Regions from separate parts of the Streptomyces sp. NPDC004667 genome, predicted to be linked through region 2. Evidence: riboswitches for the same ligand, from Rfam matches in the RefSeq annotation. Region 2 holds a riboswitch; each other region holds the start of a gene.
The links. A riboswitch is a leader RNA that binds a small molecule or an ion and turns the genes downstream of it on or off. The one in region 2 is predicted to bind cobalamin.
Positions count from the first base shown of each region.

Region 1: it holds a riboswitch for cobalamin, as region 2 does, so the genes downstream of both, ABZW32_RS12130 (CoA-acylating methylmalonate-semialdehyde dehydrogenase) here and ABZW32_RS06225 (acyl-CoA thioesterase) in region 2, are expected to answer to the same signal.
Region 3: it holds a riboswitch for cobalamin, as region 2 does, so the genes downstream of both, ABZW32_RS26175 (ABC transporter substrate-binding protein) here and ABZW32_RS06225 (acyl-CoA thioesterase) in region 2, are expected to answer to the same signal.

Region 1 covers NZ_JBEXKC010000016.1:79,954-86,970, forward strand. The annotation lists gene aceB (malate synthase A) at 1-441, opposite strand, end outside; gene aceA (isocitrate lyase) at 536-1,822, opposite strand; gene ABZW32_RS12125 (short-chain fatty acyl-CoA regulator family protein) at 2,202-3,704, shown strand; cobalamin riboswitch at 3,746-3,931, shown strand; gene ABZW32_RS12130 (CoA-acylating methylmalonate-semialdehyde dehydrogenase) at 4,119-5,618, shown strand; gene ABZW32_RS12135 (acyl-CoA dehydrogenase family protein) at 5,615-6,769, shown strand; gene ABZW32_RS12140 (enoyl-CoA hydratase/isomerase family protein) at 6,766-7,017, shown strand, end outside.
Region 2 covers NZ_JBEXKC010000007.1:103,620-110,636, forward strand. The annotation lists gene ABZW32_RS06205 (ABC transporter ATP-binding protein) at 1-92, shown strand, start outside; gene ABZW32_RS06210 (ATP-binding cassette domain-containing protein) at 85-882, shown strand; gene ABZW32_RS06215 (TetR/AcrR family transcriptional regulator) at 956-1,603, opposite strand; gene ABZW32_RS06220 (agmatine deiminase family protein) at 1,771-2,934, shown strand; gene ABZW32_RS06225 (acyl-CoA thioesterase) at 3,076-3,510, opposite strand; cobalamin riboswitch at 3,642-3,878, opposite strand; gene ABZW32_RS06230 (SpoIIE family protein phosphatase) at 3,920-6,037, opposite strand; gene ABZW32_RS06235 (bifunctional nitrate reductase/sulfite reductase flavoprotein subunit alpha) at 6,342-7,017, opposite strand, start outside.
Region 3 covers NZ_JBEXKC010000053.1:40,625-47,641, forward strand. The annotation lists gene ABZW32_RS26155 (SRPBCC family protein) at 1-408, shown strand, start outside; gene ABZW32_RS26160 (MarR family transcriptional regulator) at 408-836, shown strand; gene ABZW32_RS26165 (ABC transporter ATP-binding protein) at 1,025-1,855, opposite strand; gene ABZW32_RS26170 (iron ABC transporter permease) at 1,852-2,898, opposite strand; gene ABZW32_RS26175 (ABC transporter substrate-binding protein) at 2,895-3,896, opposite strand; cobalamin riboswitch at 3,931-4,074, opposite strand; gene ABZW32_RS26180 (hypothetical protein) at 4,632-4,775, opposite strand; gene ABZW32_RS26185 (hypothetical protein) at 4,836-5,309, shown strand; tRNA gene ABZW32_RS26190 (tRNA-Trp) at 5,389-5,462, opposite strand; gene ABZW32_RS26195 (GMC oxidoreductase) at 5,687-7,017, shown strand, end outside.

The DNA of each region.
Region 1 (7,017 bases), on a different contig from region 2:
GGTGAAATCGATCCGGCCCAGACAGGCGTCGAGGAGGCTGAGCTGGCCGCCGATGATGTTGTCCCAGGTGGGCGAGGTGGCGTCCTCGAAGTCCGCCATCCACACCTGTGCACCGGAGTTGAGGGCGTTGACGGCCATGCGCCGCTCGGGCGGCCCGGTGATCTCCACCCGGCGGTCCTCCAGACCGGGAGCGGGCGGGGCGACCCGCCAGGTCCGGTCGGCGCGGACGGCCGAGGTGGCCACGGGGAAGTCGAGCGGGGATCCGGAGGCCAGCCGGACGGCCTGGCGGCGGCGCTCCTTGAGCAGCTCCTGGCGGCGGTCGCCGAAGGCCCCGGCGAGCGCGGCCAGGAAGTCCAGGGCCTCGGGGGTGAGGATCTCGTCGTGGCGGTCGCCCGGGGCCGCGAGGACGCGCACGGCGCGGGCAGGGGCACTGATGGTCATCGGGGTACTCCTGGGCTGTGAGAGGAGACGGGGGCGGGGAGGAACCGCCCGGCCCCGTGCGGCCGGGACGCGTACGAGGCCGGGCCCGACGGGCTCAGTGGAACTGCTCCTCCTCGGTGGAGCCGGTGAGTGCGGTGGTGGAGGACGCGGGGTTGACCGCGGTGGAGACCAGGTCGAAGTAGCCGGTGCCGACCTCGCGCTGGTGCCTGACGGCGGTGAAGCCGTGCTCCTGGGCGGCGAACTCGCGCTCCTGGAGGTCGACGTAGGCCGTCATGCCGTGCTCGGCGTAGCCGCGGGCGAGGTCGAACATCCCGTGGTTGAGGGAGTGGAAGCCGGCGAGGGTGATGAACTGGAACCTGTAGCCCATGGCGCCGAGTTCGCGCTGGAACTTGGCGATCTGGTCGTCGTCCAGGGCGGCCTTCCAGTTGAAGGAGGGCGAGCAGTTGTAGGCCAGCATCCGGTCCGGGTACCGGGCGTGGATCGCCTCGGCGAACTCGCGGGCCTGGGCGAGGTCGGGGGTGCCGGTCTCGACCCAGATGAGGTCGGCGTACGGGGCGTAGGCGAGACCGCGGGCGATGACCGGGGCCATGCCGTTGCGGACGTGGTAGAAGCCCTCGGCGGTGCGCTCACCCGTGCAGAACTCCGCGTCCCGCTCGTCGACGTCGCTGGTCAGCAGGGTCGCGGCCAGGGCGTCCGTACGGGCGATGATCAGGGTCGGGGTGTCGGCGATGTCGGCCGCCAGGCGGGCCGCGTTCAGGGTGCGGACGTGCTGCGCGGTCGGGACGAGGACCTTGCCGCCGAGGTGGCCGCACTTCTTCTCCGAGGCCAGCTGGTCCTCGTAGTGGATGCCCGCCGCGCCCGCCGCGATCATCGCCTTGGTCAGCTCGAAGGCGTTGAGCGGGCCGCCGAATCCGGCCTCGGCGTCGGCGACGATCGGGGCCAGCCAGTCGGTGGTGTCGCCGGCGTCCTCGGCCGTGGCGATCTGGTCGGCGCGCAGCAGCGCGTTGTTGATCCGGCGCACCACCTGGGGAACGGAGTTGACCGGGTACAGGGACTGGTCGGGGTAGGTGTGCCCGGCCTGGTTGGCATCGGCCGCCACCTGCCATCCGGACAGGTAGATCGCCTGCAGGCCGGCCCGCACCTGCTGGACCGCCTGGCCGCCGGTCAGGGCGCCGAGCGCGTGGACGTAGTCGAGTTCGTGCAGCTGGCGCCAGAGCCGTTCGGCGCCGCGTCGTGCCAGGGTGTGCTCCTCGCGGACGCTCCCGGACAACCGGACCACGTCCCGCGCCGAGTACGTGCGCTCGATGCCCGCCCACCGCGGGTCCGTGGCCCACCGCTGCTCCAGCCGCTCGGCCGCCGTCGTCGTGTTCGTGTCTGCCATGACCGTCACCGTCTCCCTGTGTCGCTTCGCCTGCCAACGCGCCCGTCCTTCGCGACAGGTTGTTGGCACTCTGTGCCGTGATCTGAGGTCGTGGCCGCCGGACCCGGAGGGCGGATCTGAGCAATGCCGCAGGTCAACCGAGTCCGGACGGCCGGGATTTCCGACGTCAGGGCGCGAGTCGGGCCCGGAGTGTCCGCCTCGGCTGCCGGGGTCCGGCGGCCGCAGGACAGACTCTGACAGCGGCACGCAGTGCCATCAATCAGGGACGGCTGCCAATTTCTGCGAATCTTCGGCGGCGGTTTTGCCAAGGTTGCGAAGGGTCTGCAACGGCGGATCCGTGCGTACGCTGAACCCGGAACGAGGCCGAGGGGGGTCAGGGGTGGGCAAGACGTACGCGGGAGCGCGGTTGCGGCGGCTGCGCGAGGAGCGCCGGATGAGCCAGGCGGACCTGGCGCGGGTACTGGCCATCTCGCCGAGCTATCTGAACCAGATGGAGCACGACTCCCGGCCGCTCACCGTGCCCGTCCTGCTGCGGCTCACCGAGGCCTTCGGCGTGGACCCCGGCTTCTTCTCGGAACGCGACACGGGCCGCCTCGTCGCCGATCTGCGCGAGGCCCTGGCGGGCGAGGTCGCCGAGGCCCGCGTCTCCCCCTCCGACCTGGCCGAACTCGCCACCCGGATGCCCGCCGTCGCCTCCGTCCTGCTGGACCTCGGCCGACGCGCCCAGCTGCTGACCGAGCGGCTCGCGGACACCGCGGACGGACGCGGCGGCGACCCGGCCGCTCCGCGCTCACCCCACGAGGAGATCCGCGAGTTCTTCTACCGGCGCCGGAACTACCTGCACGACACCGACCTCGCCGCCGAGGACCTGGCCCGGGAGGTCGGCATCCGCACCGGCGAGGTCGTCCGGGCGCTTTCGAACCGCCTCGGCGACCGGCACGGGATCCGCCTCGCCCCCGACGCGGACCGGCACGGGATCCGCCCCGCCCCCGACGCCGACCGGCACGGGATCCGCCCCGCCCCCGACGCCGACCGGCACGGGGCCCGCCCCGCCCCCGACGCGGACCGACTCCACCGCTTCGACGCCCGCACGCGCGTCCTGCACCTGTCCGGCCGGCTCCGGCCCGGCCAGCAGGCGTTCCGGATGGCCACGCAGCTCGCCCTGCTGGAGTACGGCGACGAGCTGGACCGGCTGGCCGCCGAGGACTTCGAGCCCGGCTCCCCCGCCCACGCCCTGGCCCGGATCGGCATCGCCAACTACTTCGCGGCCGCCCTGGTCCTCCCGTACCGCGCCTTCCACACCGCCGCCGAGGAATTCCGCTACGACATCGAACGCCTCACCGACCACTTCGGCATCGGTTACGAGACCGTCTGCCACCGCCTGAGCACCCTGCAGCGCGCCAGGTTGCGCGGGGTGCCGTTCTCCTTCGTCCGCGTGGACCGGGCCGGAAACATGTCCAAGCGGCAGTCCGCCACCGGGTTCCACTTCTCCCGGGCCGGCGGCACCTGCCCGCTGTGGAACGTCTACGAGGCCTTCGCCGCCCCCGGCCGCATCCACGTACAGATCGCCGCCATGCCCGACGGGCAGCGCCACCTGTGGACCGCGCGCGCCGTCACCCGCCACCGCGGCGGCTGGGGCGAACCCGGCAAGACCTTCGCCATCGGCCTCGGCTGCGAGATCCGCCACGCGTCGCGGCTCGTGTACTCCGACGGCCTCGACCTGGACAACGCCTCGGCCGCCACTCCCATCGGCATGGGCTGCAGGCTGTGCGAACGTCTCGACTGCCCGCAGCGCGCCGTCCCGCCCCTGGGCCGCACGCTCGCGGTCGACGAGAACAGCAGCACCTTCGTCCCGTACCCCGTGGCCCGCGACCGCGCGTGACTCCAGGGCCGCCCGAGCGGTGGGTCTGGACTTACTAGGACGTCCAACTATATGTTCGTGGCACAAGGTCCGCGGTGCAGGGAAGCCGGTGTGAATCCGGCACGGTCCCGCCACTGTGACCGGGGAGTGTGCTGCCATCCACACGCCACTGACGAGGTCTGTCGGGAAGGCGGGCGGCGCGCGGGGATCCGGGAGTCAGGATACCGGCCGCGGATGTTCCGTGTTGTCCACGAGGATGGAGCAGACACGCATGGCACCGGTTTGTACCCACGACCCTGGTGATCCGGCGGAGCGCGCGCACACCGATCTGGCGCGCTCGTAGTCCCACGGCCCTCCCCGCGGCGTGCCCCATCGGGCCCGCCCGCGAGTCGGCCCTGCCATCCCTCGGATCTCACCTGACGAGAGCAGGCACCCATGGTCCGCGAACTCACCCATTTCATCGGCGGAAAGCACACCACCGGCACCTCCGGGCTCTTCGCCGACGTGTACGACCCCAACACCGGCGCCGTCCAGGCCCGGGTCCCGCTGGCCGGGCGCGCCGACACCGAGGCCGCCGTCGCCGACGCCGAGCAGGCGCAGGCCGCCTGGGGTCAGTGGAACCCCCAGCGGCGCGCCCGCGTCCTGCTGCGCTTCCTCCAGCTGGTCGAGGGCGAACGGGACGATCTGGCACGGCTGTTGTCCGCCGAGCACGGCAAGACCGTCGCCGACGCCCACGGCGACCTCCAACGCGGCCTGGAAGTGGTCGAGTTCGCCGCCGGGATCCCCCACCTCCTCAAGGGCGAGTTCACCGACAACGCCGGCACCGGCATCGACGTGCACTCCCTGCGCAGCCCCCTCGGCGTCGTCGCGGGCATCACCCCGTTCAACTTCCCCGCCATGATTCCGCTCTGGCAGGCCGCACCGGCCCTGGCCTGCGGAAACGCGTTCATCCTCAAGCCCTCCGAGCGCGATCCGTCCGTACCGCTGCGCCTGGCGGAGCTGTTCCTGGAGGCGGGGCTGCCGCCGGGCGTGCTGAACGTCGTCAACGGCGGTAAGGAGGCCGTCGACACCCTCCTGGAAGACCCCCGCGTCCAGGCGCTCGGCTTCGTCGGCTCCACGCCGATCGCCGCGCACATCTACGCCACGGCCGCCGCGCACGGCAAGCGCGCCCAGTGCTTCGGCGGGGCCAAGAACCACATGATCGTGATGCCCGACGCGGACCTCGACCAGGCCGTGGACGCCCTGATCGGCGCGGGCTACGGCTCGGCGGGCGAGCGCTGCATGGCGATCTCCGTGGCCGTGCCCGTGGGCGAGGAGACGGCGGACCGCCTGGTGGCCGCACTCAAGGACCGCATCGCCACCTTGAAGATCGGGCGCTCCGACGACCCGGACGCGGACTTCGGTCCTCTGGTCAGCCAGGACGCCCTCGACCGGGTCCGCCGCTACGTCGACATCGGCGTCAACGAAGGGGCCGAACTGGTCGTCGACGGGCGTGACTTCACCCTCCCCGGCCACGAGAACGGCTTCTTCGCCGGAGCCACCCTCTTCGACCGCGTCTCCCCGCAGATGCGCGTCTACCGCGAGGAGATCTTCGGCCCCGTCCTGACGGTGGTCCGCGCCGCCGACTTCGAGGAGGCACTGCGCCTGCCGAGCGAGCACCCGTACGGCAACGGCGTGGCGATCTTCACCCGGGACGGGGACACCGCCCGCGAGTTCACCCGGCGGGTCAACACCGGCATGGTCGGCGTCAACGTCCCCATCCCGGTGCCCGTGGCCTACCACACCTTCGGCGGCTGGAAGCGCTCCGGCTTCGGCGACCTCAACCAGCACGGCCCGGACTCGATCCGCTTCCACACCCGTACCAAGACCGTCACCTCGCGCTGGCCCTCCGGGGTCAAGGAAGGCGCGAGCTTCACCATCCCCACGATGGGGTGACCGCCGTGACCACCACCCTCACCGAGGACCAGCTCGCGCTGACCGAGGTCACCCTCGACTTCGCGCAGGAGCAGCTGGCCCCCCATGCCGTGGCCTGGGACCAGGACAAGCACTTCCCCGTCGACGTCATCCGCCGGGCGGCCGCACTCGGCCTCGCCGGCGTGTACGTAAGCGAGCAACACGGCGGCTCCGGCCTCTCCCGCAGCGACGGCGTCCTCGTCTTCGAGACCCTCGCGACCGGCTGTCCGTCCATCGCGGGCTACCTCTCCATCCACAACATGGTCGCCTGGATGATCGACCGCTACGGAGACGACGCCCAGCGCACCCGCCGGCTGCCCGGCCTCTGCTCCGCGGCGACCCTGGGCAGCTACTGCCTGACCGAACCGGGCGCGGGCTCGGACGCCGCCGCGCTGCGCACCCGCGCCGAACGCCACGGCGACCACTACGTGCTCACCGGGGTCAAGCAGTTCATCTCCGGTGCCGGCGCCTCGGACGTCTACGTGGTCATGGCCCGGACCGGCGAACCCGGACCGGGCGGGATCTCCGCCTTCGTCGTCGAGCGCGAGGACCCGGGAGTCTCCTTCGGTCCCAACGAGCGCAAGATGGGCTGGAACGCCCAGCCGACCCGTCAGGTGGTCCTCGACGGTGTTCGCATTCCTGCCGACCGGCGGCTCGGCGCGGAAGGCGATGGCTTCCGCATCGCCATGAACGGCCTCAACGGCGGCCGGCTCGGCATCGCCGCCTGTTCCCTCGGCGGGGCGCAGAGCGCCCTCGACCGCTCGCTGTCCTACCTGGCCGACCGCGAGGCCTTCGGCAGCCGACTCCTGGACGCTCAGGCGCTCCAGTTCCGGCTGGCCGACATGGCCACCGAACTCGCCGCCGCCCGGGCGCTGGTGCGGCAGGCCGCCGAGTCCCTGGACAGCGGCGACCCTCTGGCCCCGCGCCTGTGCGCGATGGCCAAGCGGTTCGCCACCGACACCGGGTACGCGGTGGCCGACGCGGCCCTCCAGCTGCACGGCGGATACGGGTACCTCAGCGAGTACGGCATCGAGAAGATCGTCCGCGACCTGCGGGTCCACCAGATCCTGGAAGGCACGAACGAGGTCATGCGCGTCATCGTCGCGCGCGGACTCACGGAGACCCTGCGATGAGCCACGAAGCCCCTGAAGACCGCGACCACGTCCTCCTGCGCACCGAGGGCCACGCCGCGTACATCACCCTCAACCGCCCCAAGGCACTCAACGCCCTCAGCCACCCCATGGTGCTCCGCATCGAGCAGGCCCTCACCGCCTGGGCCGAGGACCCCGGCGTCGAAGTGGTGGTCATCGACGGCGCAGGCGGCCGGGGCCTGTGCGCGGGCGGTGACATCCGGGCGATCCACGAGGACGCCCGCGCCGGC
Region 2 (7,017 bases):
CTCCGCTGCCGACCCCGGCTCCCGGCCGGCCGGACCACAGCGCCGCCTGCCACCACAGCGACCAGCTCGAAGGGAGCGTCGTCGATGCCTGAGAACGTACTGGAGGTCACGGGGCTGCGCCGCTCCTTCGGCGCCGTCCGCGCCGTGGACGACGTGTCCTTCAGCCTCCCGCAGGGGGGATCGCTGGGCATCGTCGGCGAGTCCGGCTCAGGCAAGACGACCACCGCCCGGATCGTCGTCGGCCTGGAGCGCGCCGACGAGGGCGAGATCCTGGTCCGGGGTCGGCCACGGGGCGGGCAGCCGCGCGGCCGGGCGGCGCGGCTGGCCCGCGCCCGTGAGATCCAGATGGTCTTCCAGGACCCGTACCTCTCCCTGGACCCGCGCACCAGCGTCGAGGCGGTCCTGCGCGAAACCCTGGGCCTGCACTTCCCCGGACGCGACCACACCCCGCGGGTACGGGAACTGCTCGACCAGGTCGGTCTGGGCACCCGGGCCGCCGACGCGCTCCCGCGCAACCTCTCCGGCGGCCAGCGCCAGCGCGTCGCCATCGCACGGGCCCTCGCCGTCGAACCGGCCGTGCTCATCCTGGACGAGGCGGTCGCCGCGCTCGACGTCTCCGTCCAGGCGCAGATCCTCAACCTGCTGGCCGACATCCGGGAGCAGACCGGGATCGGCTTCCTCTTCATCACCCACGACCTCGGGGTCGTCCGGTGCGTCACCGACGAGATCGTCGTGATGCGGCACGGGGCCGTCGTCGAACAGGGGAGCACCGAGGAGGTGCTCTCGGCGCCGACCCATCCGTACACCCGGCTGCTCCTGGAGTCCGTGCCGCGGCCGGGGTGGGATCCGGAGGCCATCGCGGCGGCCCGACGGGCGCTGTAGGAGAGCGCCACCCGGGCGCAGCGGGCCCGCTCCCGGCCGGGCGGCTCCGGGCCGGGCCCCGCGCCCGGTCCGGTCAGACGCCGGGCCGGGCGCCGGCCGCGATCGTACGGATCAGGGTGCGCAGCACCGGACCGGGATCCACCTCGGAGCCCAGTGACTCCGCGGCGGCCAGGCCGTCCACGGCCGCGGCCACCGCCTCGCCCAGCGGGCGGGGGTCGACGCCGCCGCCCCGCTCGTCGGCCAGCACCCCGAACAGCGTGACGAAACAGCCGCGCCAGCGCGAGTACTCGGCTTCCAGGGCCTCCCGGACCCGCGCGTCGTTGAGGGCGTGCCAGTGCAACGCCGAATGGAGGTGGGAGAGTTCCGCGCCCTCGGGCCGGGACAGCAGCTCCAGCACCCGTTCGGAACGCCGCTCGAACGAGCCCTCCCCGGAGACGGCCGCCTCCAGGGGGTGGATCCACTCCGGACGGATGTCCGCGATGACCGCCAGGACGAGATCGGTCCGGTCCTGGAAGTGGTAGTGGCACATCCCGTGCGACACGCCGCACAGCGCCGCCACGTTGCGGGTGGTGAAGCGTTCGCTCATGCCTCCGGCGAGGAGGGTCCGCGCGGCGGCGATCAGCCGTGCCCGGGTCTGCTCGCCCTTCGCGGAGACCCGGGGCCGTCCCGCGCGGACGGGGGGCGTGGTCGGGGCCGGGGAGCCCTGTGCGGAAGGTGCCATGGCGTCACTCTAACGAGGCTCCAGCACCCGACCTGGGGCTTTTCCCGATCCTCCGGAACGACCTTGTCCAAACTATTGACCGAGCGCTTGGCCAGTTTTACGTTTCCGGTCAACCCCGCTGCCAGGCGGGGGAGTTGGCATCCCCGGCATCCCCCAAGGAGACCCCCATGAGCGACAACGCATTCCGCCCGCCCGCCCGGGGCATGGACCGGCGCCGGTTCCTGGCCGCCGCCGGTCTCACCGCCGCGGCCGGCGCGGCCGCCGCGCTGACCGCGGCCGACGGACGGGCCTCGGCGGCGCCCCGCCCCGCCCGCGCGGCGGCGGGAGCGTTCAGCGTGCCGATCGAGGACGTCCGCCACACCCGCACCTGGATGGCCTGGCCGGACAGCACCTCCATCTGGGGCAGCAGCCTCAGCGGGGTCCAGTCGGACATCGCGCTCATCGCCCGCACCATCGCCAAGTACGAGCCGGTCTACATGTGCGCCAACTCCGGCAGCGCCGCCAGGGCCCGCCAGCTGTGCGGCTCGACGGTCACCGTCGTCACCACCATCCCCGTGGACGACTGCTGGATGCGCGACAGCGGCCCGGTCTTCCGTACCGACGGCGCCGGCGGACTGGACGCGGTCGGGCTGAACTTCAACGGCTGGGGCAACAAGCAGACCCACTCCAAGGACGCCCTGGTCGCCGGGCGGATCGCCTCCTACGTCGGCGTCCCGTTCACCGCCGCCGGCCTGGTGGGGGAGGGCGGCGCGGTCGAACAGGACGGCGCCGGCACCCTGATGGCGACCCGCAGCAGCCTGGTCAACCGCAACCGCAACCCCAACGCGTCGCAGGCGCAGATCGAAGCCGCGCTGTGCGCCGCCTACGGCGCCTCCAAGGTGATCTGGTTCGACGGAGTGACCGGCCAGGACATCACGGACGACCACGTCGACGCCACCTCGCGCTTCCTCGCCCCCGGCAAGGCCCTCGTCCAGATGCCGCTGGCCTCGGACAACGACGCCTACGCCAAGGACGCGCGCCAGCAGTTCCAGGTCCTGTCCGGGGCGACCACCGCGGGCGGCGCCCGCATGACCGCCGAGAAGCTCCAGGGCCCCGACTACAACCTGATCCGCTCCACCAACCGGGACTTCCTCGCCTCCTACGCCAACTACTACGTGTGCAACGGCGCCGTCATCAGCGGCCAGTTCGGCGACACCCAGGCCGACGCGGCGGCCCGGGCCACGCTGACGCGCCTGTTCCCGGGCCGCGTCGTCGAACGGCTCAACATCGACCGCCTCGGCACCGGTGGCGGCGGCATCCACTGCGTCACCCAGCAGCAGCCGGTGCCGTAACGGCCCCACCGCCCGACGGAGCGCGGCGCCCGGCCCGCATCCCCGCGGCCGGGCACCGCGCTCACGCGTCCGCGCGGCCGCCGCGGAGACCGGGGTCCCGGCGGAGCGGATCGCGGTGGGCGCGGGGCCCGGCTCGCCCCGCTACCCCTCCAGCAGGCCCGGGACCCGGCGCGGCCGCCCGTCGGCGTCGATGGCGACGAAGGTCAGGCGGGCGGTGGCGACTTCGGTGGCCGGGCTGGTCGTCGCGTTCCAGCGTTCCGCGGTGACCCGTACCGCGACCGTCATGGAGGTCCGGCCGGCGCGGTCCAGTGCGGCGTGGACGGTGAGGAGGTCGCCCGCGCGGGCGGGAGCCAGGAAGGTCATGCGGTCCACGGACACCGTCACGGCGGGACCGTCGGCATGGCGGCCCGCGGAGGCGGCGGCCGCGTCGTCGATCAGCTTCATGACCACACCGCCGTGGATGGTCCCGTAGAGGTTGGTGTCGTGCTCGCTCATGATGTGGGCGAGGGTGACACGGGAGTCGGCCGACGCCTTGTGGGCCCGGGTGCCTGTGCCTGTGGTGATGTCCGCGGTCACGGAACTCTCCTTCGCGAGTCGTGCGGATGCGGTCCCGACGGGCCGGACGCGGACGCGCAGGAGCGGCGGGCCGCGCGAGGCGCCCGCTGCCGCCGGCCCGCCCACGAGGCCATCGGGATCTCCGTACGCGGTCTTCGCGTACGGGCAGCGGCAGGTCTTCGGACTCACGGGCACACCTGCCGGCACTCCTGCTTCCGCCGGCGGGCACCTACTGGCCGTCGCTTCCCAGGACCGTTGTCCGGTCCCAGTGCGTATGACGGCGGTCGTTCCCGCTCACCGCTGCGGGGCAGTCCCGGATTCCCACCGGGTTCCCTCTTGCGACGCATCCCGCCTGGCGGACGGGGCGAACCAGCTGCCCTCACACCTTAGGGGCGTCGCCGCGCCCCGTGTACGGCGCCCCGGGCGCCGTTCAGTGCGGGGCCGCCCCGGTGGTGGGCGGGTGGGGGAGTACCCGCGCGATGACGAGGGCCACGTCGTCGTCGGCGTCACGGTGACGCAGGGCGGTCAGGAGCCGGTCGCAGGTCGCCTCCGGGGGGAGACCCGGATCGGCGAGGAGGCTGAGGAGCAGGTCGAGGCGGTCGTCCAGGGCCTCGTCACGGGTTTCGACGAGACCGTCGGTGTAGAGGACCAGCCGGTCACCGGGCAGCAGGTCGAGGACGGTGGACGTGAACCCGGCGTCACCGAGGCCGCCCGTGCCGAGCGGCACGCCGGCCGGAAGGTCGGCCAGCGCGGGCGCCCGCCCCGACCTGACGACGACTGGGGGCGGGTGGCCGGCGAGGGCGACCCGGCAGCGCGAGCGGTGCGGGTCCCAGGTGGCGTAGACGCAGGTCGCCATGGTCCCGTCCAGCTCGGCGGTGATGTGGTCGAGGTGGCGCAGGACCCGTGCCGGGTCGAGACCGAGGTCCGCCAGGGTTCGGGTGGCCGTGCGCAGTTGACCCATGGTGGCGGCGGCGTGGACACCGTGTCCCATCACGTCGCCGACCACGAGGGCGGTCTTGTCCCCGGGCTGGCGGATCGCGTCGAACCAGTCGCCGCCGATCCCGCTCGCCGCCACCGCGGGCTGGTAGCGGTAGGCGATCTGGAGACCGGCCGCCCGCGGCGGGGGGTGCGGCAGGAGGTGGCGTTGCAGGGTCAGGGCGGTGTCGGTGGCGTGCTGGTACCAGCGGGCGTTGTCGATGGCGATGGCGGCGCGGGTGGCCAGCTCGCCGGCCAGGGTGGCGTCGTCGTGGTCGAAGGGGACCGGATTGCGGGTGCGCAGGAGGCCGACGGCACCGAGGACCTGGCCGCGGGCGGTCAGCGGTACGGCCAGGTAGGAGTGCGCGCCCTCCCGGTCGAGGAGGTCCGCGGCGGCCCCGTCGCGCGCGATGTGCGCCAGGTCCGCGCCGGTGACCCGCGGCACCAGGACGGGACGCCCTGTGCTCACGCAGCGGGCGACCAGGCGCTCGGCCGGATACGTGGTGCGCTCGCCGACCGGGTCCGCGGCGCGGACGGCGTCCGTCCCGTAGGACGTCGCCACCGCGAGGGGCACGAAGAGCGCCTGCCCCGTCCGGGGGCCGGGCGCCGTGGCCGCGCCGCCCTCCAGGACGGAGTCGAGGACGTCGACCGAGGCGAGGTCGGCCAGGTCGGCCACCACGAGGCCGGCCAGCTCGCGGGCCGTGCGCTCCACGTCCAGGGTGGTGCCGACGGTCACCGACGCCCGGGCGATGAGGCCGAGGCGCCGGCGGGCCTCGGCGGCCTCCTTGGCCGCGCGGTGGCTGTCGGTGACGTCCACGACCACCAGGGCGACACCGATCACCCTCCCGCCCGGGTCCTCCAGCCGGTAGTACGAGCCCGACCAGGCATGCTCGTGGTCCGGGTCCGCGGGTGTGCGCCCCGTGCCGTACTGGTCCAGCAGCGGTACGCCGGTGTCCAGGACCCGGCGCATGGAGGCCTCGATCGTGTCGGTGTCCAGGAACGGCAGTGCCTCGTGGGGCGTACGGCCCAGAAGCTCCTCGGCGGGCAGGCCGTTGATCCGCTCCAGCATCGGGTTGACCAGCACGTACCGCAGGCCCGCGTCCAGCACCGCCAGCCCGAGCGGGGACTGCGCCACCAGCGGCACGGACAGCGCCAGGTCGCGCTCCACGCCCCGCAGAACGGTCTCGTCGCAGGCGATCCCCAGTGCGTACACGCCGCCGTGCTCGTCCTGCAACCGCATGTTGCGGAACTCCACCAGCCGCGAGGAGCCGTCCTTGTGCCGCACGGGGAAGACGCCCGCCCAGGCGCCGCCACCCGCCATGACCTTGGCGAACAGCTCCAGCACCAGGTCGACGTGCTCATCGGCGACCAGCAGCTCGGCCGCGTGGCGGCCCAGCGCGTCCTCGGCCGACCAGCCGAAGAGGTCCTGTGCCTGTGGGCTCCACAGCGTGATCCGCCCCTCGGCGTCCAGGACCACGGCGGCCACGCTCAGCACGTCCAGCAGGCCGCCGGCCTCGGAGGGAACCACTCCCACGGGGCCGTGACCGGCCCGCGACGCCTCGGACGTGACCATGACCGGACCTCCTTCGCCCGCTGCGGCAGGTCCCGGACCCGGCGACCCGGTCCGCACTCGCCCGTCGGCCCCATCCTCCTCCCGCCCGCCCCGCACGACATCCTCTACCGGCGGCTGCCCGACGGACCGGCCCCGGACCGCCCGTCATCGTGCGAGCGACTCCGCACCACCCCCGGGGCCCGGCGGCTGCGGGGCGGCAGCCGGGGGTGAGGTCCTCGTTCCGCACCATTGACGCGGGTCCCGCCCGTCGAACGCGGTCCGGTCGCGGGGCGCGGGCGCACGGAGGCGGCCCGGGCGGGGCCGGTCAGTAGACGTCGCGGACGTAGCGTTTGTCGCCGGCCATCTGCCGGACGTACGCGGCGGCCGCATCCTCGTCCATGCCGCCGTGCGCCGCGACGATCTCGTGCAGGGCCCGGTCCACGTCCTTGGCCATCCGGCCGGCGTCGCCGCACACGTAGAAGTGCGCGCCGTCCCGCAGCCACCGCCACAGACGCGGGCCGTGCTCGCGCATCCGGTCCTGTACGTAGATCTTGTTGCGCTGATCGCGCGAGAAGGCGACGTCGAGCCGGTCGAGGTGGCCGGAGGAGCGGAAGGCCGCGAGCGTCTCACGGTGGTAGAAGTCGGTGGCCTCGCGCTGCTCGCCGAAGAACAGCCAGTTGGGGCCGGTGTGCCCCTTCGCCAGGCGGTCTTCGAGGAACCCGATGAACGGTGCGACCCCGGTACCCGGGCCGACCATGATCATGGGTGTGGCGGATCCGGCGGGCGGGCGGAAGTGCGGCGATCGCTGGACGAACACCTGCACGGGACCGTCGTCGGCGCAGTCCGCCAGATAGGTGGAGCAGACGCCCATGCGGTCCCGGCCCCTGTCGTTGGTGTAGCGGACGACGGACACCGTCAGGCGGACCTCCCCCGGGTGCGCGAGCGGGCTGGAGGCGATGGAGTACAGGCGGGGCTGGAGCCGTTTGAGGACGCCGGTCCAC
Region 3 (7,017 bases), on a different contig from region 2:
TGGGCCGACGTCGAGCGCTGGGCGGACTGGAACTCCGAGATCGAGAAGATCGAGATCGACGGGCCCTTCGCGGTCGGCACCCGCATCACCATGATCCCGCCCGGTGAGGATCCGATCCCGCTGCTCGTCGCGGAGGCCGTGGAAGACGAACTCTTCGTCGACGAGGCCCGGTTCGGGGGCCTGTTGCTGCGCACCCTGCACCGCGTCGACCCGGCCGGTCAGGGCCGGATCCGCGTGACCTACCGGATGGAGATCACCGGAGCGGGCGCGGACGAGGCCGGCCCCAAGATCGGACCGGGCATCACCGCCGACTGGCCGGACACCATGGCCGCGCTGACCCGACTGGCCGAGGCCGCCGATACGGACAGGGCGCACCGGGCGGACGAGGCGAACGAGGTGGCGGGCTGATGGCGCTGCGGCCCGCCGACAGCCCCGGCTTCCTGCTCTGGCACGCCACGCTGCGCTGGCAGCGCGACATCGCCGCGGCACTGGCCCCGATCGGCCTCACCCACGTGCAGTTCGTGCTGCTCGCCTGTGCCTGGTGGCTCAACGGGCAGGGCGAACACCCCAACCAGCTGGCCCTGGCGCGCCAGGCCGGCACGGACGTCAAAATGACCTCCCAGGTGCTTCGGGCCCTGGAGCAGAAGGGGCTCGTCGAGCGGGAGGTCGACCCGGCCGACACCCGGGCCAAACGGCTCCGGGTCACGGAGGCGGGCGCCGAGCTGGCGCCCCGGGCGATCGCCGCCGTCGAGGCCGCCGATGCGGAGTTCTTCCGCGTCGTCCCCCTGGACGAGGCCCTGCCCCTCCTGCGCCGCCTGGCCCTCCCCGAGGAGTGACCCCAAGCCCCGGCCCCAGACCCGACCCCGAGCGCCAGCCCCGGCCCCAGCCCCAGCCCCGGCGCGGCCCTGACCGGGTCTGCCACGGCCGGGCGGGGCGCACCTCGACCCGCCCCGTCCGAGCCCGCAGGAGGCGGGGGCGTCACGCCCGGCCGACGCGCCCCCTCGGCACGGGACGTGAACGTGCGTCAGGGCCCGGCCGTTCCGCCCGGTGCGTGTCGCCGTCGTGCGGCGGGCGGTTCCGGGGGGAGATAGACGATGCTGGGGGCGCCCGTGGTCGGGTGGGTGCCGATGCGCGTGCGGACACCATAGACCTCGGCCAGCAGGTCCTCCGTCAGCACGTCGCCCGGCACCCCCGCCGCGACCACCCGGCCGCCCGCCAGGACGTACAGCCGGTCGCAGAAGGAGGCCGCCAGGTTGAGGTCGTGCAGGACCAGCAGGCTCGTCGTGGGCAGGCCGCTCACCAGGTCCAGGACCTCCAGCTGGTAGCGGATGTCGAGGTGGTTGGTCGGCTCGTCCAGGGCGAGGAGGCCCGTTTCCTGGACGAGGGCGCGGGCGACGAGCGCGCGCTGGCGTTCCCCGCCGGACAGTTCCTCGAAGCGCCGAGCCGCGAAGGCGGCCGCGCCGACCGTCTCCAGGGCCCTGTCGACGCGCAGTGCGTCCCCCGGGCCGTCCTGTTCCCAGAACCGCTTGTGCGGGCTGCGCCCCATGGCGACGGCCTCCCGGACCGTCAGGCCCAGGGCGCCGGCGCCGTCCTGGGGAACGGCAGCCACCTTCCGGGCCCGCTCCTTGACGCTCATCGGGCCCGCGTCCTCCCCGTCGAGGAGCACGCGGCCGGCGGTGGGCCGCAGCGTGCCGTAGACGCAACGCAGCAGTGTGGTCTTGCCGCTGCCGTTCGGCCCGACCACGGCGACCGTCTCCCCCGGCCGGGCGGTCAGGTCGACTCCGCGCAGCAGCGGCTGCCCGTCGATCTCGTAACGCACGGCCTCGACGGTGAGTTCCACCGGACTCCCCGTCATCCGCCCACCACCCCCTCGCCGCGGCCGGACCTGCGCAGCATCCACAGGAAGAACGGCCCTCCCACCAGTGCGGTGACCACGCCGACCGGTATCTCCTCGGGCGCGGCCGCCGTACGGGCCAGCAGGTCGGCCAGCGTCAGGAACACGGCCCCGCCCAGAGCGGCGACGGGCAGCAGGGCGCGGTGCCCGGCGCCCACCACCATCCGGGCGGCGTGCGGAACCATCAGCCCGACGAAGCCGATCGCCCCGCTGGAGGCCACCAGCACCCCGATCACGAGGGAGGTGAGCACGAACGCGGCGGCCCGGAACCGGCCGGTGTCCAACCCGAGGGTGTGCGCGCCCTCCTCCCCCGCGAGCAGCAGGTCGAGGGGCCGGGCCAGGGTGACGAGCACACCGGTCCCGACGAACAGCGCGGCCGCGGGCAGGGCCAGTTCGTCCCAGCGGGCCCCGCCCAGGCCGCCCAGCGTCCAGAACAGCACGGAGCGCATCTGGTCGGGGCTCGCGGACAGTACGAGCACCAGGCTGGTCAGCGCGGAGAGCACGTACTGCACGGCGACTCCGGCCAGGATCAGCCGGCCGGTGGTCATGGTGCCGCCGCGCCGGGCCAGGGCGTAGACGGTGACGAGCGCGGCCATCGACCCGGCGAACGCGGCGAGCGGCACCCCGGCCCCGCCCAGGAAGCCGACGGCGCCCGCACCGGCGGCCGTACCGAAGACGATGACGAGCACGGCCCCGGCGGAGGCGCCCGAGGAGGCGCCGAGCAGGAAGGGGTCGGCGAGCGGGTTGCGCACGAGGGCCTGGAGCACCGCGCCGGCGACCGCGAGTCCGGCGCCGACGACCGCACCGAGCAGGACGCGCGGCATGCGGACGTCCCACACGATGGAGGCGAAGGCTCCGCCCCGCGCGCCCGGTCCGGCGAGGACCAGGTCGAGGACCTTGCCGGGGGCGATCCGTACGGGGCCCAGGGCGAGCCCCGCCACCGCCGACGCCGCCAGCGCGGCGGCGAGGAGCAGGAGGACGGTGGCGGTCCGGCCGCGGGTCACGCGGCGTCGGGGTGCAGTTGGCGGCCCAGGGACTCGACGGCGTCGGCGACGCGGACGCCGAGCACGGCGGAGGAGAGCGGCAGCACGACGAACCGCCGGTTCTTGACCGCGGGAACCTCCGCCAGCGCCGGGTCGTTCAACAGGCGCTGCTTCTTGGACTCCACGGTGGTGCCGCCGTAGTCGTAGATGAGGACGACCTCGGGCTTGCGCTCGATGACCTTCTCCCAGGACACGTCGCCGAAGGTGTCGTCGAGGTCGGCGAAGACGTTCGTGCCTCCGGCGAGGGTGACGATTTCGTTGCCGATGCCCTTGCCACCCGAGGTGAAGGCGGAGCCCTCACCGGAGTCGTAGACGAAGACGGGCGGCCTCGGCGCGTCCTTCAGCCGCGCGGTGACGGCGTCGACGCGGCGTTGCTCGTCCTCGACGAGGGCCGCGCCGCGTTCGGGCACGCCGAAGGTCCGGGCGACCTCGGTGATCTCGGTCTTCAGCTGGGCGAGGCCGACCGGGCCCCGGGTGCAGTACTCCACGCTCAGCCGGGAGCCGATGCCGGACCGGGCCAGCCCTTCACGGTCCCGGCCCTGGCCCTTGTCGAAGGCGCTGGCGTAACCGCCGTACACGAAGTCGGGGTCGGCTCCGAGGAGCACCTCCTTGGAGGGGTATTCGCCGGCCAGCACCTTGATCTTGTCGTAGGCGGGCCGGTAGGCGGGGAGCACGGAGTCGTCGAGATAGGCCGTGCCGACCATCCGGTCCTGCAGTCCGAGGGCCAGCATGATCTCGGTGGCGTGCTGGTTCATCGTGACGGCCCGCTCGGGCGGGGCCTGGTAGGTGCTGGTGACACCGCAGTTGGTGACGGTGTACGGGAACCCGGGCGCGGGCCGCGCTCCGGGGCCGGGCCGGACCGCACCGGCGGGTCCGTCGGCCGGCCCGCCGCACGCGGCGAGGGGAACCAGGAAGGCGAGGGCGGCGATTGAGCGCAGGGTTGCGCGGGAACGCGACATGGCGAGGCCTCTCCGGGGGATCCTCGTCCCCGGTCGAAGTGAAGAGGCGGCGCGTCAGTGTCTGACTCCCGGGGCCCGCGGGTCGGCGGAACTCCGGTCACAGTGGCGGGACCGCACCGGATTCGCACCGGTTTCCTGTCCTGCGCCGCCCGGGACAACCCGCACAAGTGTGCCAGATGCCGCCTTTGCCTCGAACGGGGGTCCACAGATCCAACGCGGCCGACCGCCACCGGGGTCGGCGCACGAACGCCCGGGGACGACAGGAGTCGCTCCTACCACCGGGGCGGACGTTCCACTTTCCGCAATCCGCCCTGTCATATGCCTACCGTCGCCCCCACCTGCGGGTCTACGGTGCTGCCACCGGACCCTCCCGGGCCGGCGCCCCTCCCGGCTCCCCACGGGAGGGGCGCCGCGTGCCCGGTGCACAGACATCGGCGGTCCACGTCCCGGACCCGCCGGCGGGTCGGAGTGCGCTGTTCCGGGTCAGGCCCCGTTGTCAGTGGTGGCGGATAGCGTGGGCGCATCATCCGCGAGCAGTTCCTGACTTGCGGGGACGCTGCGGGCTGCAGCTGCACGGCCCCGCCCCGCCGGGCCCTTCAGGGCACGAGAGACCGGCGGGGCGGAGCACCGTCAGGCCTCGGGCGACCGTAGCCGCCGCACGTCGGGGCACTCCTCGTCCACGGCCCGCCGCAACACCACGAGGCCGCCGTTCGCTTGGCTTGCCGCGGCCGGATCTCAGGCCGCGGCTACGACAGTTGCCCGCAGCCACTCGCGCAACAGGGCCTGGTACTCGTCGGAGCCCGCCTGCCCGACCGCGACGAGCGCGCGGATCCGCTCGTTCAGCTCGGCGGCGCGGTCTTCGGCAGGGGTCGGGATCATGTCGCACAGGATATCGGGCCCCACCCGCCATCCGGTCCGCGCTCTCATAAGCCGGCCCGCATGATCCGTACCGTCGTGCTCGACGTCGGCGAGACCCTCACCCGCGACGACCGCCACCGGGCCGGCTGGGCCGACTGGCTCGGCGTCCCCAGGCACACCCTGTCCGGGCTGGTCGGCGCCGTCGTCGTCGACGGCCGCGACAACGCCGACGCGATTCGCCTGCTCCGCCCGGACATCGACGTCGCGGCCGAGTACGCCGCCCGGGAGGCCGCCGGACGCGGCGAACGGCTCGACGAGACCGACCTGTACGTCGGCGACCACCCCGCCAACGACGTCTTCCCCGCGGCGGCCGTCGGCCTGCTGACCGCGCACCTCCGCCGCGGCCCGTGGGGCCACTGGTGGGCTGACGACGAAACCGTCCGGCAGGTCGCCGACTACTCCATCGACTCCCTGTTCGACCTGCCCGACCTGCCCGGCCTGCCCGGCCTGCCCGGCCTCGTCAACCCCGGCCGCCGGGGCGGCAGTCACGGCTGACGCTCCTGAAACACAGCGAACGCCCAGCGGGAGAAAGTTCCCGCTGGGCGTTCGTCGGTGTTCGTGAAGGTGAGTCTTGCAGGGGCGGCAGGATTCGAACCTGCGGCCTACGGTTTTGGAGACCGTTGCTCTGACCAGCTGAGCTACACCCCTTTGGTGGGACCAACCATGACACGGCAGGTCGCGAAGATCCACTGAATTCGGGTGTCGACTCGGGGAAAGTTCGCGGCGGCCCGGCGGGAACCTTCCCCCGCGCTCCCGAACCCAACAGGCCCAGCAGGCGAAAACGGTCACAAGTTACCTCGACGCGTGTAGTGACTTGGCAGGCATTCGACAGTAGAACTTGTTCTCACTCCGTCGAGAGTGAGGAAGATCAAATGAGTGACAAAAGCCTGCACAGCAAGGTGTCCAAGGGCGTGTCACGCCGCGGCTTCATTACCGGAACCGGTTCCATTCTTGGAGCCATGGCCCTGGCGGTCAACACCGTCCCGGCCCGAGCGGAAAGCGCCACCGGGGCGGCCGCCGCGAACGCGCCGATCGACTCCGGTGCCCACGTCCCGGCCCTCGTCATCGGTACCGGCTACGGCGGCTCCGTCGCCGCGCTGCGGCTCGCGCAGGCCGGGGTCGACGTGCACATGATCGAGATGGGCATGGCCTGGGACACCCCCGGCAGCGACGGCAAGATCTTCGCCAACACCACCAAGCCCGACTACCGTTCGTACTGGCTCCGCACCAGGACCAAAGCCCCGCTCAGCAACTTCCTCGGCTTCCCCATCGACAAGGACGTCCCGCGGTACACGGGCATCCTCGATGCCGAGGAGATGGGCGGGATCATCGTCTACCAGGGCCGCGGCGTGGGCGGCGGTTCCCTGGTCAACGGCGGTATGGCGGTGACGCCCAAGCGGCAGAACTTCGCCGCGATCCTGCCGTCGGTGGACGCGGAGGAGATGTACTCCACCTACTACCCGCGCGCCAACGCCGGGCTCGGCGTGGGTCTGATCGACCCTGCCTGGTTCGACACGGTGGACTGCTACCAGTTCGCCCGGGTCGGCCGCAAGCACGCCCAGCGCTCCGGCTTCCCCTTCGTCTTCGTCCCGGACGTCTACGACTGGGACTACATGAAGCAGGAGGTCGCCGGCACCGTCCCCAAGTCCGCCGTCGACGGCGAGATCCTCTACGGCAACAACGCCGGCAAGAAGTCCCTCCAGAAGACCTACCTCGCGGCCGCCCGGGCGACCGGCAAGGTCGCCATCTCCCCGCTTCACCGGGTCACCACCGTCTCCCCCTCGGCCGGTGGCGGCTACGCGGTCGGCATGGAACAGATCGACACCACCGGGGCGGTGGTCGCCACCAAGACCGTCACCGCAGACCGCGTGTTCTTCGCGGCGGGCAGCGTCGGCACCAGCAAGCTCCTGGTCAAGCTGAAGGCCACCGGGGCGCTGGCCGACCTGAACGACGAGATCGGCAAGGGCTGGGGCGACAACGGCAACGTCATGTGCGGCCGGGCCAACCACATGTGGGACCCCACCGGCAACGTCCAGGCCGCCATCCCCTGCGGCGGCATCGACAACTGGGACGCGGGCGGGGCCTTCGCCGAGGTGGCCCCGCTGCCCACGGGGATCGAGACGTACGCCTCCTTCTACCTCTCGATCACCAAGAACCCCAACCGCGCCGAGTTCACCTGGAACGCCGCCGCCGGCAAGGTCGA